DNA from 2 places in the Actinopolyspora sabaoui genome. Region 1 is predicted to be linked to the other one. Evidence: riboswitches for the same ligand, from Rfam matches in the RefSeq annotation. Region 1 holds a riboswitch; the other holds the start of a gene.
The links. Region 1 has a riboswitch for thiamine pyrophosphate ahead of thiO (glycine oxidase ThiO). Riboswitches for the same ligand answer to the same signal wherever they lie in the genome.
Positions count from the first base shown of each region.

Region 2: another riboswitch for thiamine pyrophosphate. It lies ahead of thiD (bifunctional hydroxymethylpyrimidine kinase/phosphomethylpyrimidine kinase); the one in region 1 lies ahead of thiO (glycine oxidase ThiO).

Region 1 covers NZ_JBMIHH010000009.1:140,167-147,643, forward strand. Annotated here, with positions in the region: gene ACOQFL_RS17525 (S1 family peptidase) at 1-300, shown strand, start outside; partial or broken gene ACOQFL_RS17530 (thiamine phosphate synthase) at 998-1,306, opposite strand; gene ACOQFL_RS17535 (hypothetical protein) at 1,493-1,858, shown strand; gene ACOQFL_RS17540 (hypothetical protein) at 1,863-2,348, shown strand; gene ACOQFL_RS17545 (hypothetical protein) at 2,386-2,787, shown strand; gene ACOQFL_RS17550 (hypothetical protein) at 2,859-3,290, shown strand; gene ACOQFL_RS17555 (DUF3558 family protein) at 3,287-3,814, shown strand; gene thiE (thiamine phosphate synthase) at 3,842-4,516, opposite strand; TPP riboswitch at 4,655-4,761, shown strand; gene thiO (glycine oxidase ThiO) at 4,752-5,867, shown strand; gene thiS (sulfur carrier protein ThiS) at 5,864-6,064, shown strand; gene ACOQFL_RS17575 (thiazole synthase) at 6,067-6,831, shown strand; gene ACOQFL_RS17580 (FUSC family protein) at 6,952-7,477, opposite strand, start outside.
Region 2 covers NZ_JBMIHH010000005.1:246,750-254,226, forward strand. Annotated here, with positions in the region: gene ACOQFL_RS11145 (methionine synthase) at 1-149, shown strand, start outside; tRNA gene ACOQFL_RS11150 (tRNA-His) at 369-444, opposite strand; gene orn (oligoribonuclease) at 573-1,220, opposite strand; gene ACOQFL_RS11160 (AMP-binding protein) at 1,432-2,973, opposite strand; gene ACOQFL_RS11165 (hypothetical protein) at 3,263-3,667, shown strand; gene ACOQFL_RS11170 (hypothetical protein) at 3,776-4,516, opposite strand; gene ACOQFL_RS11175 (biotin/lipoyl attachment domain-containing protein) at 4,836-5,078, shown strand; TPP riboswitch at 5,172-5,270, shown strand; gene thiD (bifunctional hydroxymethylpyrimidine kinase/phosphomethylpyrimidine kinase) at 5,403-6,224, shown strand; gene tenA (thiaminase II) at 6,400-7,125, shown strand; gene ACOQFL_RS11190 (polysaccharide pyruvyl transferase family protein) at 7,461-7,477, opposite strand, start outside.

The DNA of each region.
Region 1 (7,477 bases):
TCCACCGAGGCGCCGGTGGGCTCCTCGGTGTGCCGCTCCGGCTCCACCACCGGCTGGCACTGCGGCACGATCGTCGGCAAACACCAGAGCGTCCGCTACCCCCAGGGCATCGTCGAAGGGCTCACCCGTACCGACGTCTGCGCCGAACCCGGCGACTCCGGCGGATCGTTCGTCTCCGGGCAGCAGGCGCAGGGGATCACCTCCGGAGGGTGGGGCAACTGCACCTCCGGCGGGACCACCTTCTTCCAGCCGGTCAACGAGGCCCTGCAACGCTACGACGTCTCCCTCCTGACCGGCTGATTCCCGGGTGGCCGTTCGGCTTGCTCGGCGGAACCTCTGGCACGGCTCTCACTGCGGGGGCCCGACACCGGGTAGCGAGCTACCCAACCTCGGGCCTTCCTCGCGAGAGCCGCACCCGAGAACCCGCGGCGGTGCCGACCACGAGGGTGCTCGGGGTGCGGCCCGCGGGAGTGGTGGGAGCTCGGCCCTGCGTCGAGGGCGCGGCGATTTCGCGAGAAATTGACGGCCACGGGGCCACCTCGCCCCAACGGCGCGGCGATTTCGCGGGAAATTGACGCTGTTCGAGCCGCGTGGTGATCGACCGCGATTCGGCATCAGGAGTGCTGGAAGCGGACAACGGCACAGCCGGTGCGGCAGGACGCAGTGGAGTTCCGGCGGGGCAGCAGCGGCGGCGCCCCGTCCCGAGGACGGTGTTCGGTCCCGTCGACGTGCGAACGACGGGAACGACTCCGGGCGGCGGCCCCCGGCCCCCTCCCAGCGGGGGTCGCCGTCACCAGAGCGCGCTCCGTCAATTTCTCGCGAAATCGCCGCGCCACCGTTCCGAGAATGCGATGGTACGCAGGGGGCGTCAATTTCTCGCGAAATCGCCGGGCGGGCCGCCGATCGTCGGGACGTACGGCCGGGCGAGGAGTGGTCTCGTTCCGATTCGGCTCGCAGTCGAGCCGCTCCGCTTGTCCGCCGTGCCTCGTGATCGGGGTCAGCCCGCCAGGCGTGAGCGGAGCCGTGCGGCGGCTTCTCGGGGGTTCTCCGCCTCGGTGATCGCGCGGACCACCACCACGCGTTCGGCGCCCGCTGCCATGACCTCGTCCAGATTTTCCGGGCCGATACCGCCGATCGCGAACCATGGCCTGCCGTGGCCGTGGTGCTCGGCGGCGTGGCTCACCAGCTCGATGCCCGCCGCTTCGCGGCCGGGTTTCGTGGGGGTGGTCCACACCGGGTTGGTGCAGAAGTAGTCCACCCCGCGCTCGGTGGCCGCCGACTCCGCCTGCACCACGTCGTGCGTGCTCGATGGGGAAACTCCGGACCACCCCCCGTCGGCGTTCGAACCCCATGAGTTGGAAAGACGATGGCTACTCGGCAGGAATACGTCCGGAAGGAGCATCTGCTCTTCGCTCATTTTCGTGGATTCAGACTTTCCGTGCCGTTACGAGCGATAGCATAGGGGCTGTCAAACCAATCGAAGGGCAGATACATGGCACACACGGGCAAGGAGTTCGGTACCGACCTGTACGAGCTGAAACAGGTCGCCAATTCCGACCTCCCGATGGTGTCCGGTGCGTACGATAGCGCGATCGACAAGTGCGCAAGCGCGCTGGAGGGGATAAATGGGATCTCAAGCGTGCCTGAACAGTTCGTCTCCGAGCAGGGCGCGGTATCGGATAAGTACCAGCAGGCGCACCACCCCGTCATCGATCTGTTGCGCACAACCCGAAGAAATCTGGACGAGACCGCCGATGCGTTGAATCAGGCGGCCCAGCAGTACGCGGAAGACGACCGGGCCGCAGCGGCGCGACTACAGCAGCTGATTGACGAGCGTGGTCAGCCGGAACCGGAGTGAGCACATGAGCTTTGACGTTTTGATGCAGCGAGCGAAAGAGATAGAGCAGCGCGCTGCTGAGGTCGAATATGACCACAAGGTGAACACGGCTGATCAGGGTGGCCCCAGTGGTTCCAAAGGGGTCAACTACCAGGAGATCCAGCGGAAATACGAGGGAGTGGCCGTACCACACTTCGAACCCTTCTTCGATATCCCCGACCCCGGCTCCTACGATGCACCAATCACGGCGCTGGGAAGAGCGATGGAGCAGCTGTCCTCCGGAGAGATGAAGGACCCGATCAACGGTGGGAACATCAAGGCGAATCCAGACCTCACACGGATTGGTTCAGCCGGGGACACGTTGGATAGTTGGACAGGTGAGGCCGCGGACAACTTCAAACGGAACTTCCTCGATCCGTTACCTGCTGTGACCAAGAACCAGTTCCTGCTGCTCGGCGTGCTGCGGGGCGCGCTGGAAGCGGAGCAGGAACGGTGGCGCCCGAGCACGTGATGACATCGAATCGATCGCGAGGGAGACGCTCAATGGCTTGGACAACGTCCAGAGCTGTGGGAAGAACGAGCTGAAATTCACTTTCTCGGTTGCTGCGGCGGTGGCTGCGGTCGGATCGATTCCCTTCACCGGGGGAGCCTCGGCTGCTGTGATACCGGCCGTGGGGGCTGTCGGCGCGGTAGGCACCGCTGGAATGGACGCGGCGAAAATGGCCAGAGAAGCCGGATCGGTGGAACAGGTCATACAGTCGATGAAGGATTCGATCGCCGAGCTCACGAAGGAGACCCGCGAATCCGGAAAAAAGATATCCAAGGCGCTGAACGAGGTTCCGGGTGGGGTGGAATCTGATCGCGCCGTGTTGGTTTCGGCGCGCCCCGCGCTGGCAGGAATGGGTGGCGACGAAATGACCAGCGATGAAGGGCTCGGTCGGGCGACCTAGGAGGGAATGGCGCAGTGGGCGAATTGGCGGAACGATTGGATCAAATTCGGGTTCGGGCGAAAGCTCCCGGAATGGAACTCGAAGCCGAGCTGCGTGATCGTAGCCAGGTGACGCTTGAGTTCGGAGAGAGTGTGTACGAGTTCATCGACGAGCGCTTCCTGGAACGCGCTTTGACGGGTTTGGCCCGACGGTTGTACACAGGGTGGGTAAAGCAGTATCGCGAGGCGATCAGCACCACGAATCTGAACATCGAACCGAATGACCAGCACGATTCCGAGTTCGAGGAGGAGATGCGGGTGGTCGAGGCGAGCGTCGAGTCAGGCGACGGGCGCATCGCCGTATCCACGGTCGGGATGCAGGACTTCAGCGCGACTATCCATCCCGGTACGGTGCGCGAGCTGAGCGAACGCGAGTTCGTGGCACGGGTCGCCGAGGTAACTCCGGCTCTGATCCAGCGTTTCCAGGCGAAAGTAGCCGAGCTGAAGGTGCGGTACTACGGATGAGCGCTCGTTTGGTGCGGTTCATAACCGCGATTTTGGTGCTGTTCGCCCTGGCGACGGCGTGTGGCTCTTCGGATAGACCGCGCGAGTTGTCGTTGGACGATGTGCGACCGTGTGATCTGATTCCGCGGACAAAACTACGTGATCTTCAAGTGAAGGCGCCGCCGCAACCGGTTTCGGTCGTGGAAGGTTCGGACGAGGAAGGTACGAGTTGTCAGTACTCGCCCAAGTACGGGGGGACCGTGACCGTCGCCGTCGTAACGAATCACGGAATAGACCGGTGGACCAACGGGTCCATGGCGTCGTCCAGGGCGGTCGATCTGCCTCGGGTGCGGGGCTATCGTGTGATCAGACTCGAGTACGGCGAATCCGCGAGCGGGCCGCACGAGAGCTGCACAACGTACGTCGACGTGGCGAGTGGCCAGTCACTGAAAGTACACGTGAGTGAGAACTCGACGGATGACCCACCCACGTGTGAGACGGCACGTCGATTCACGAGGTCTGCGATTCGGTCACTCGCCGGTTGACGTGGCAGCCTTGGCGCCCGCTGATAGCTAGCTCACCAGGCGTGAGCGGAGCCGTGCGGCGGCTTCTCGGGGGTTCTCCGCCTCGGTGATCGCGCGGACCACCACCACGCGTTCGGCGCCCGCTGCCATGACCTCGTCCAGATTTTCCGGGCCGATACCGCCGATAGCGAACCATGGCCTGCCGTGGCCGTGGTGCTCGGCGGCGTGGCTCACCAGCTCGATGCCCGCCGCTTCGCGGCCGGGTTTCGTGGGGGTGGTCCACACCGGGCCGGTGCAGAAGTAGTCCACCCCGCGCTCGGTGGCCGCCGAGTCCGCCTGCACCACGTCGTGCGTGGAGCGGCCGATGATCATCTGATCGCCGACGATGCCGCGAGCGGTCTCCACCGGTAGGTCGTCCTGCCCCAGATGCAGCACGTCCGCGTCGACGGCCAGCGCGATGTCCGCGCGGTCGTTGACCGCCAGCAAAGCGTCGTGCCGGACGCAGGAATCGGCCAGCACCCGCAACGCCTCGAGCTCCTCGCGGGCCTCCAGCGGAGCGCCGGACTCGTCCTTGTCCCGCAGCTGGATGATGTCCACACCGCCCGCCAGTGCCTCGTCCACGAACTCGGCGAGATCACCGCGTTCCCGGCGCGCGTCGGTGCACAAGTACAGCCGCGACTGATCCAGCCGGGCGCGCATTCCGTAGCCGTCCATTCCGGGCATGCGTCCAGGGTAGGTCACGCGGTGGGCGGTGGCGCCAGTCACATTCCCCAGCGGGTCGCGTGGTGGTTCTCCCGAGGGTGACCGGTGGCTCCTCGGGTGCTACCTGACGCGGACGGAGTTCATCACCTAAGCTGTGCGATGGGTACCCGCGGGAGTCCGGCCGAACGGACTGAGAGGGGGCTGAAGCCCCGACCGCCGAACCTGATCCGGATCATGCCGGCGCAGGGAGCGAGCATTGACCGACGAACGACATCACGACATCGCCCTGGTGGGCGGCGGTGTGATCGGGCTGTCCTGTGCGTGGCGGCTGGCCACGCTGGGCTGCCGGGTACGACTGGTCGACCCGGAACCGGCGAGCGGCGCTTCGCACGTCGCCGGCGGGATGCTGGCGCCGCTGGCCGAGACCTGGTTCGGTGAGGAGGAGCTGCTCGAACTGGGAGCGGCCTCATTGCGCCGCTGGCCGGACTTCGCCGCCGAACTTTCCCGCGCCGCCGACGCGCCCTCCGGGCTCGGCGAGCGGGGCACGCTCGTCGTCGGGGCCGACAGCGCCGACCGCGAGCAGCTGCACGAGGTCGCCGAGCACCTGGCCAAGCTGGGCCGGACGGTGACCAGGCACTCCGGCAGGGCGTTGCGCAGGTTGGAACCCTCGCTGGCTCCCGCCGTGCAAGGCGGGCTGGAAGTGCCGGGCGATCTCTCGGTCGACAACCGCACCACGCTCGACGCACTGCGCGAGGCCGCGCGGCGGGCCGGGGTCGAGTTCCACACCGAAACGGCGCACCGCGTCCGTCCCGGTGTGGTGGAGCTGCCCGATTCCGAGTTGCGCTGCGACGTGGTGGTGATCGCGGCGGGCAGCAACTCCGGGCAACTGCACGAGGACCTGGCCGAGCTGGTCCGCCCCGTCAAGGGCGAGATCCTGCGGTTGCGGCGCAGGAGCACCGCGCTGCCACCACCCGAGCACACCATTAGGGGACCGGTGCACGGCAGGCCGGTCTACCTGGTGCCGCGCCCGGACGGCCTGGTCGTGGGGGCCACGCAGTACGAGAACGGATTCGACACGCGGGTAACCGTGGGCGGGGTGCGCGACCTGATCGGCGACGCCGAGCGAGTGGTGGCCGGACTCGGGGAGTACGAACTGGCCGAGGCCACGGCGGGGTTGCGTCCCGGCACGCCGGACAACCTGCCGCTGATCGGCTGGCTGGAACCCGGGGTGTTCGTCGCCACCGGGCACCACCGCAACGGATTCCTGCACGCACCGATCACAGCCGACGCGGTCACCGCGCTGCTGCGGGGCGGCCACGTGCCCACTGAGACCGAACCCGCCGACCCGAAGCGAAGTGGAGTTCGACGATGAACGTCACGATCAACGGAGAGCGCTACGAGTTCGAGCAGGGCGCGACCCTCGCCGACGCGTTGGAACGTTTCCGGAGCCCGGCCCGCGGGGTGGCCGTGGCGCTGGACGGCGCCGTGGTTCCCCGCGACCGCTGGCAGGAGACCGAACTCGGCACGGCCGCGACGGTGGAGATCGTCACCGCCGTGCAAGGAGGATGAGCATGGACGATCCGCTGGTCATAGCCGGACACGAATTCGGTTCGCGATTGATCACCGGTACAGGGGGCGCGGCCAGCCTGACCGCGCTGGAGCAGGCGCTGATCGCCTCCGGTACGGAGCTGACCACCGTGGCGATGCGCCGCGCCGACGCCGGTGGGACCACCGGGGTGTTCGATCTGCTGCATCGGCTCGGTATCGCTCCGTTGCCCAACACCGCCGGGTGTCGCAGCGCGGCCGAGGCGGTGCTCACCGCGCAGCTGGCACGCGAGGCCCTGGGCACGAACTGGATCAAGCTGGAAGTAGTGATCGACGAGGACACGCTGCTGCCCGATCCGGTGGAACTGACCGACGCCGCCGAGCAGCTGATCGAGCAGGGCTTCGTGGTGCTCGCCTACACCAACGACGATCCCGCGCTCGCCACCCGGCTGGAACAGCTCGGCTGCGCGGCGGTGATGCCGCTGGGCTCGCCGATCGGTACGGGGCTGGGCATCCGCAACCCGCACAACATCGAGATGATCTGCTCCCGCGCTTCGGTGCCGATCGTGCTCGACGCGGGGATCGGCACCGCCTCGGACGCGGCGCTCGCCATGGAGCTGGGCTGCGACGCGGTGCTGCTGGCCTCGGCCGTCACCCGTGCGCACGATCCGGAGCGGATGGCCGCCGCGATGCGCTCCGGGGTGGAGGCGGGGCGGCTGGCCGCCCAGGCGGGTCGGATTCCGCGTCGCTACTGGGCCGAGGCATCCAGCCCCGGCAGGCCGATGGGGTGACGGTGGAGGCCGGACATCCGGGTGATCGACTCGCTCGAGTCGCGCACCAGGCCGTCCGGCCGATGCGGATCGTAGAAGTGTCCGTCCCCGGCGACCTCCGGGACGGCTGGAGTCAGCCGTTCACCGGATCCGCAACCGCTCCGGGCGCACGAACGAGATGGTGTAGCTCTTCCACGGATCGTTGTAGCCGAACGTCTCGTCGATCGCGGCCCTGGCGTGCAGCGCGTTCTCCAGCAGGGAACTCGCCAGCAGCTCGGTCGCGGGTGCCTGCCCCGACGGGATGTCGGGTATCCGCGCCGTGGTGTTGCCGCCGAGCAGATCGTCGACCGCGCTCAGCGCCGGCACCGCCAGCGCCCGCTCGGAGTCGGGCCGGAAAGCCAGCGTAGCCAGGTCCTGCCGCAGCGCGTCCAGCGCCACCGCCGCCTCCCTGCTGCTGCGCTCGGCTTCCTCCTCCACCGTGTCGGAACCGTCCAGTTTGGCCGGTAGGCCGAGCAGGTCCTGGGTGCGCCGCAGCGCGAGCACGTGCGCCGCTCGCAACGGTTCCCGCAGATCGGCACCGCGACCGGCCGCGCGGACACTACGCAGCAGTTCCGAGACCGACCACACTGTGGCGCGCACCGTCCCCCGCACGTCCGGCACCAGGCTG
Region 2 (7,477 bases), on a different contig from region 1:
TGGGCTTTTCCGAACGGATCCTCGCCGAACAGGTGGTTCCCACGCCGAGGTGCGGTCTGGCGGCGGCCTCACCGAGCTGGGCGCGTCGCGCGCTGGAACTCACCGGCAGGCTCGGCAGGATGCTTCCCGAGCGCTTTCCCGAGAACTGACGGCCCGGAACTGTTGCCCCCGAACCGAGGGTCCGGAACCGCCCCGCCCGAGGCCGGCGGGCTGCCCCGGGTGGTCACGAGCCGTCGGGTGCGAGCGTACCGGGGTGCGTGGTGGGCGCCCCGGTTTCGGCGTACCTCGTGAGAACGGTGCCCGGGAACGCCGTCCGATACGAAAACGGCGGTCCCGAAATCGGAAACCGATCTCGGGACCGCCTTCTGTGGGGTGAGTGACGGGATTCGAACCCGCGACTCCTGGGACCACAACCCAGTGCTCTACCGCCTGAGCTACACCCACCGTGCTCACCCGGGCTCATCGCCGGGCAACGGATCCCATCCTAGCGTGGCCGGTTTTCGGGCTCGCAACGGGATCCCCTTTTGCTGATCGTGTTCTCGATTTCGCTGCGCAACCGGAGGTGGCGAAGCTTATTCCTCCTCGAGACGCCGCTTCGCCCGCTCCGTGCCGCCGACCTGCTCCTCGGCCAGCAGCTCCGCCGCGATCTCCTGGGCCTGTTCGCTGGAAGGCCCCGGCTGCGGGACGAACGCGGTGCGCCGGTAGTAGGCCAGTTCCCGGATCGATTCCCGCACGTCCGCCAGGGCCCGGTGCGCCAACCCCTTCTCCGGCTGTGCGTAGTAGATACGTGGGTACCATCGGCGGCACAGCTCCTTGACCGAGGAGACGTCCACCATGCGGTAGTGCAGGTACTGGTCGAGTTCCGGCATGTCCCTGGCGATGAAACCGCGGTCGGTGGCGATCGAGTTCCCCGCCAGCGGTGCGGACCGCCCGTTCGGCACGTGCTCCCGCAGGTACTCCAGTACCCGCTGCTCGGCCTGGGCGAGGGTGACCGGGGACCGGCGTACCTCCTCGGTCAGCCCGGAACGGTCGTGCATTTCCCGCACGACCTCCGGCATGTTTCGCAGTGCCTCCTCGTCGGCGTGGATCACGATGTCCACACCTTCGCCGAGAATGTTCAGGTCGGCATCGGTGACCAGGGCGGCGATCTCGATCAACGCGTCGTTGCCGAGCTCCAGCCCGGTCATTTCGCAGTCGATCCACACTAGACGATCGTTCACCGTGGTTAGCCTAACGCGCCACGGTGGGTGCACGCTAAACCGTCGGTGCGTCGTCACGCCACGGCTCTCCCCCAGGGGACTTGCCACCTGGACCCGCGACGGGGGAGGTGCGACGTGGTGTGGTGGAACGTTCGACGTCGCACCTCCCGGAACGATTGCCGCGCGAGCGGTCCCACCGACCGCATCCCCGACAGCGTGCGGCCGACGAGCTCTACCGTGACGCGTCCCGGAAGGGCAGCCTGTTCGGGACCACCTTGCCGGTGGCGTTGCGGGGGAGTTCGTTCAGGAATACCACGTCACGGGGGCGGGCGAACGTGGACAGTTTTTCCCTCACCCGTTCACGAACGGTGTCCTCGTCCAACTCGTGGCCGTCGTGCGGCACCACGAAGGCAGCCAGCCGCTGTCCGTGCTTGGGGTCCTCGACCCCGGTGACCGCCACTTCGCGGACCTCCTCGAACGAGGCGATGACGTCCTCGGTCTCCTTGGGGTAGACGTTCTCCCCGCCCGAGACGATCATGTCGTCGGCTCGCCCGACGATGAACAGTCGGCCCTCCCGATCGAGATAGCCGAGATCGCCGGTGGGCATCAACCCGTCCGTGCGCCGGACTTCCTTGCCGTTGGTGTATCCCTCGAACAGCATGTCGTTGCCCACATGGACAACACCGGTCTCGCCGCTGTCCACCGGAGAGCCGGACTCGTCCAGGATCCGCAGCGTCGTGCCTCGGGGCGGTTTGCCCGCCGTGCCGGGCGCGGTGCGCAGGTCCCTCGGATTCGCGATACTCACCCAGGAAGCCTCGGTGGAACCGTAGAAGTTGTACAGCACCGGCCCGAAGGCCCGTTGGAACTCGGTGGCGAGCGTGCCGGACAGTGCCGAACCACTGCAGGCGACGATTCGCAGTTCGCGGTGATCGTAGTTGCGCCGCTGCCGTTCCGGCAGTTCCAGGATTCGTTGCAGCATCACCGGCACCGCGAACATGGCGCCGCAGCGATGTCGCTGCAGCGCGGCGAGAGTCTGCTGCGGATCGAATCCTCTGCGTAGCACCAGGGTGGCTCCGAGTACGGTTCCCAGCTGGAACGCGGCCAGCCCCCAGGTGTGGAACATCGGAGCGCAGACCAACATCCGTTCACCGCTGCGCAGCGGCACCCTGGACATGATCGTCGTCGCCGGGCTCAGGTTCGGCGGATCGGGACGCCGCGCGCCCTTGGGTGTGCCGGTGGTTCCGGAGGTCAGCACGATCATCCGGCCGTGCCGGGGACGTTTGGGCAGCGGAGTCGCCGGGGATCGTCCGATCAGCTGCTCCAGGGTGGTCTCGCTCGTCGTGCTCTCCGTCCAGCTCACGAGCAGTTCCGCGCCGTCCGGCAGCCGCAGCCCCTCGGTGAACTCGGAGTCGGAGATCACCACCGCCACACTCTGCTCGGCCAGTACGGCCGACATCTGCTCGGCACTCATGCCGGTGTTGAGCAGCACGGAATCAGCACCCAGTTTGCTCGCCGCCAGCAGGCCCTCGACGAAACCGTGATGGTTCCGGCACAGGATCGCCACCCTGGAGCCGGATTTCACCCCGTACTCGCGCAGCCCGTTCGCCAACCGGGTGGTGCGCTGCTCCACTTCGGCGAAACTCAGCGCACCGCGCTCGTCGATCACGGCAGGGCGGTCGGGGTGGCGTATCGCGCCCACCGTGTACCCGAGCGGAATCGCGATCCCCCAACGTCGGTAGGCCATCGCGATCCGCAGCAGCCTGTCCGGCCGCATCGGGCGGACGACACCCTGTCTTATCAGGGTAAGGGCGTCGAGCAGTACCGGTGCCCGTCGTGCGAACCATCGGGCTACAGCGCCCTGTTCGGCTCGCTCGACTCGGCGTTTACCGGTTGCTCTCGGCAACGGGCTCCGCGACCGGCTCTCAGGGGTCCGCTCACTCGTCACGCGACACCTCACAACTCTATCTACTCGTGAGTAGATAATGCCTTGTGTGGCGCTCGCAAGGAAGGGGAGAGGCGTCAGGAATGTCCAGATCTCCGAATCGGCTGGCACACTCAGCGGGGTGAGCGGTTACGACGCGCGGCTGTGGCGAGTGCTCGACCGGGCCCTGCTGATCCTGGCTGTGGGAACGCTGGGCCTGCTGATCGGGCTCGGCGACTCGCCGGAACGAGTCGACTCGGCCCTCGGGCTGCTGATCCTGGCGGCGGCTGTGCTGCCGATCGCGGTGACCGTGGGCCGACTTCCCTCCCACGCACGCGCGAGACTTCGCGAACTCCCGCGTCGCCGTCGGTTGTTGACGGTCACCGCGTTCCTGGCGGCATGTGCGGCGATGTGCATCGCGCTCTGGACTCTCCACAACGCCCTCACGCCCGGGACACTCGCACCACTGGCGCTGGCGGTTCCGGCGCTCGCTCTCGCCGGGCTCGCCACCCTCGGTGTTCGGGTCACCGGCGGGCGGGGTCGTTGAGAGCTTCGGACAACTCGCCACGACCGGAACGGGCTGGTCGTGGCACGAGGCCCGATTCCTCGGCGCGCTCCGGTCGCTCCCGGGAGCCGCCGGAAGAACGGGTGATGGTCAGACCGACCGAACGACCAGACCTTCCCGCTCGCAAACGAAATCCAGCGAGCCCTCGAACTCCGCGATCGGCATCTCGTCGCGGATCAAGCGATGTGGCCCACCGTGCGTCTCCAGACTCAACCGGTCCGCGGTGAAGTGCTGCTCGGAGTAGTCCGGCCCCTCGATGCGGACGTCCAGTTGCCCCTCGTGCAGCGTGATCGTGACCTGCCCACCGGGAATGGACAGCGGCTCACCGCCGCGGTTGAGCGTGATGCTGCCTTCCGTCGCGTTCTCCGGAAGCACCACGACCCTGCTCAGCGCGGCGTCCCTGCGGGAGTCCTGCCGGTTCATCGCGATCACGTCGCGCCGCAGGCTCTCGCCCGGCTCGCCCTCCTCCGGGCGCGGCGCCAGCAGTGCCGCCCGTTCCTTCGCGGCCAGCCGGTAGGGCTGCCAGGAACCCGTGCCCACCAGGTTGATCACCGAGTCCACACTGCTGTCGGCGAGCAGTTCCTCGCTGTCCGGCGCCGGGGTGATCTCGGTGGCTCGCACCCCACGCTCGTCGAGCAGCTGCCGCAGCGCTCGGGCACGCTCCCGCGCCTTGCGGTCGAAACCACGGTTGATCGCGACCGTGGTGGAGCCACTCGCGGTTTCGGCTGCCGCCTCGGCGAGTCCCGCCAGCGGTTCCCAGACCGCGGCCGGGTCCTGCTCCGGGTTCTGCCCGGCGTGCGTGCTGCTGAGTACTTCGGTAGTGCTGTTCATTGCCCCAACTCTAGTCCGCCGTCGTGCGTGGCCTCACGATCCCGGAGTGCTGTGCGGCATCCGCGGCCCTCGGTGTGACATAACTCGCCGGAGGCCGTTCCATGATGTGGTGCCCGGCCGGTTCCCCCGTGGCGTCCGGATCCGAGTAGTGCGGCGGTCGCTCCCACCGTGCCCCGCGTTCCGCGAAAGGTGTCCGTACAGTGTTGCGTCCGGGACTGTGTGTTTTGGAGGCTGCACCTTTCGAAGGTACCCGCCGTCCGGTCTGGCAGCGACCGGACGACGAACACGCCTCATGTTGGCCGCGAGTCGGAGGCAGCGGATGACGGAGTTGCTGTACTGCGCCGAACAGCCGGAGGGTCGTATGCCGGAAACCGCCAGTGGCGTACTGGTCCGGTGGTTGGCGGCGGACGGCAGCCGGGTGAGGGCTGGGCAGCCGTTGGCGGAAGTACGTGCCGCGGGCAGGAGTGACCGGGTGCACTCCCTGGCTACCGGAACGCTGCGCCAACAGGTGCGGCAGGGTGAGGCGTTGCTGCCGGGGTTTCCGGTCGGCCTGATCGAGTAGCGGCCTTGGACGGACGCGGCGTTGTGCCGTTCGGCGTTGACCGCCGCTGCTATCTTGAGGTTCGCCGGAGTGGTGACGAACGAACCCTCTCCGGCCAGTGACGCGGGGTGCCCGGCCGTTCGGTCGGGCTGAGAGAGACCCGTCGAACCTGAACTAGTTCGCACTAGCGGAGGGACGTCGCGGTGTTGCCGGCTCGTACGTGTGCCGTCATGCCCGGTTGCCGGGTGGTTCCAGCTGTTCCGGGGCCGGTGTGCGGTCGCTCCGGACGAGCCACGTACGCCGTCGCCACGCCCCCGTGCGCGTCCAGCCGTGAGAGGGGCAGCAGTGATTCCGAACGTGCTCACGATCGCCGGTACCGATCCCAGTGGGGGAGCGGGTATTCAGGCCGATCTGAAGACTTTCTCCGCCCACGGCACCTACGGTATGGCGGTGACCACGGCGCTCGTGGCCCAGACCACCACGGGAGTCTCCTCGGTGAGGGAGATCCCCTCGGACTTCGTGGCCGATCAGCTACGGACCCTGTTCGACGACGTGCGGGTCGACGCGGTCAAGATCGGGATGCTCTCGGACACGGAGATCATCCGAACCGTCGCGAGGGTGTTGTCCGAGTACTCGGCACGCGAGATCGTGCTGGATCCGGTAATGGTCGCCAAGAGCGGAGACCGGCTGCTTGCCGCCGACGCGGTCCGCGCGTTGCGGGACGAGTTGCTGCCCCGCGTTGACCTGATCACACCCAATCTGCCCGAAGCCGCGGATCTGCTCGGTACGTCGGAGCCCACCGGTACCGATGGAATGGCCACTCAGGCCGAACGGCTGTCCGGGCTGGGAGTCGAGCGGGTGCTGCTGAAGGGCGGTCACCTGGGGGGCGAGTCCAGCGTGGACGTGCTGCGCACCGCGAGCGGTGTCGAGATGTTGGCGCACGAGCGCGTGGTGACCAAGAACGACCACGGCACGGGGTGCACCCTCTCGGCCGCCACGGCGGCACTGCGGGCCCTGGGGCGGGACTGGCCCACCGCCGTGCGCGAGGCCAAGGAGTACCTCACCGGTGCGCTGCGCGCCGCCGACCTGCTCGACGTCGGACAGGGCCACGGCCCGGTGCACCACTTCTACCGCTGGTGGCCTGCTGCGAGCACGCCGCCCAGCTGATCACTCCGTCCATGACGTCGAAGCACACCATCCGCGAAGGTCCCGGCCTGCCACCGCCGTCTCCTCGGTGGGCCCGCCTCGAAGGGATCGCTCCCGAGGCCCAAGAGGGGAACACGGCCCACGAGGGGAAGACCTCGCAAACCGCCCCGACGAACCGCCGAAGCGGAGGAAAGACATGAGTTACCGCCTTCCCGACCCAGTACCCGGCGGTTTCTGCGCCGAAGCCTGGTCCTACACCGCCGAACTGCAACGTGCGATCGTGCACCACCCGTTCAACACGGCACTGGCCGACGGCAGCCTGCCACGGGACCGGTTCGCGTTCTACATCGTGCAGGACTCGCGCTACCTGTTCGGCTTCGCGCAGGCACTGGCCGCCGCCGCGAGTCGGGCCGACGATCCCGCCGATGCGGCTTTCCTGGCAGGCAGCGCGCACGGAGCGTTGGCCGAGGAGCGCAAACTGCACGCCGGTTACATCGAACAGCTCGGTCTCACCGAGGAGGAGATGTCGGGGATCCAGACCTCACCGACCTGTCTGGCCTACACCTCCTACCTGCGTGCCACCGCGCTGAGCGAGCCCTACCCGGTGCTGGTCGCCGCCCTGTTGCCCTGCTTCTGGGTGTACCAGCACGTGGGCAGCACGATTCTGGAGAGCACCGGAACGACGGCCGGGCACCCCTATGGTCGGTGGATCGCCACCTATGCGGACGAGGAGTTCGCCAACGCGGTACTCGGTGCCAGGGAACTCACCGACAGGCTCGCCGCGGGAACCGACGAGAACACGCGGCGCCGCATGCTCACGGCCTTCGTGCGGTGCAGCGAGTACGAATGGTTGTTCTGGAACAGCGCGTGGGAGACCGAGAGCTGGCCCACCGCGGCCTGGCTCCCCGCACCGCACGAGTGACGCGCGCACCGGAGTTCGTCCCCGGTCGACTCCTCGCTCGGTGTGTGCCTTCGGCGCGGTGAGCGTCGAAACGATCACTTCAACGGCGAGGTCCGCTCGGGAGGCTCCCGGCTTCGGAGCGGTGTCAATTTCCCGCGAAATCGCCGGGCCGCCAGCACCGACGAGTAGCCGCACTCCGACCGCGCCGGCAGTCGGCACCGCCGCGGGTTCTCCGGGGAGTGCCTCGCGAGGACGGCCCCGACGTTGTGTAGGTCGCTACCCGATGTCGGGGCACCCGCAGCGAGGCGCCCCCGGAGGTTCCGCCAAGTGAGTAGCTACGGAGACCGGTCAGGGCTCTACTGGGAGTAGATTT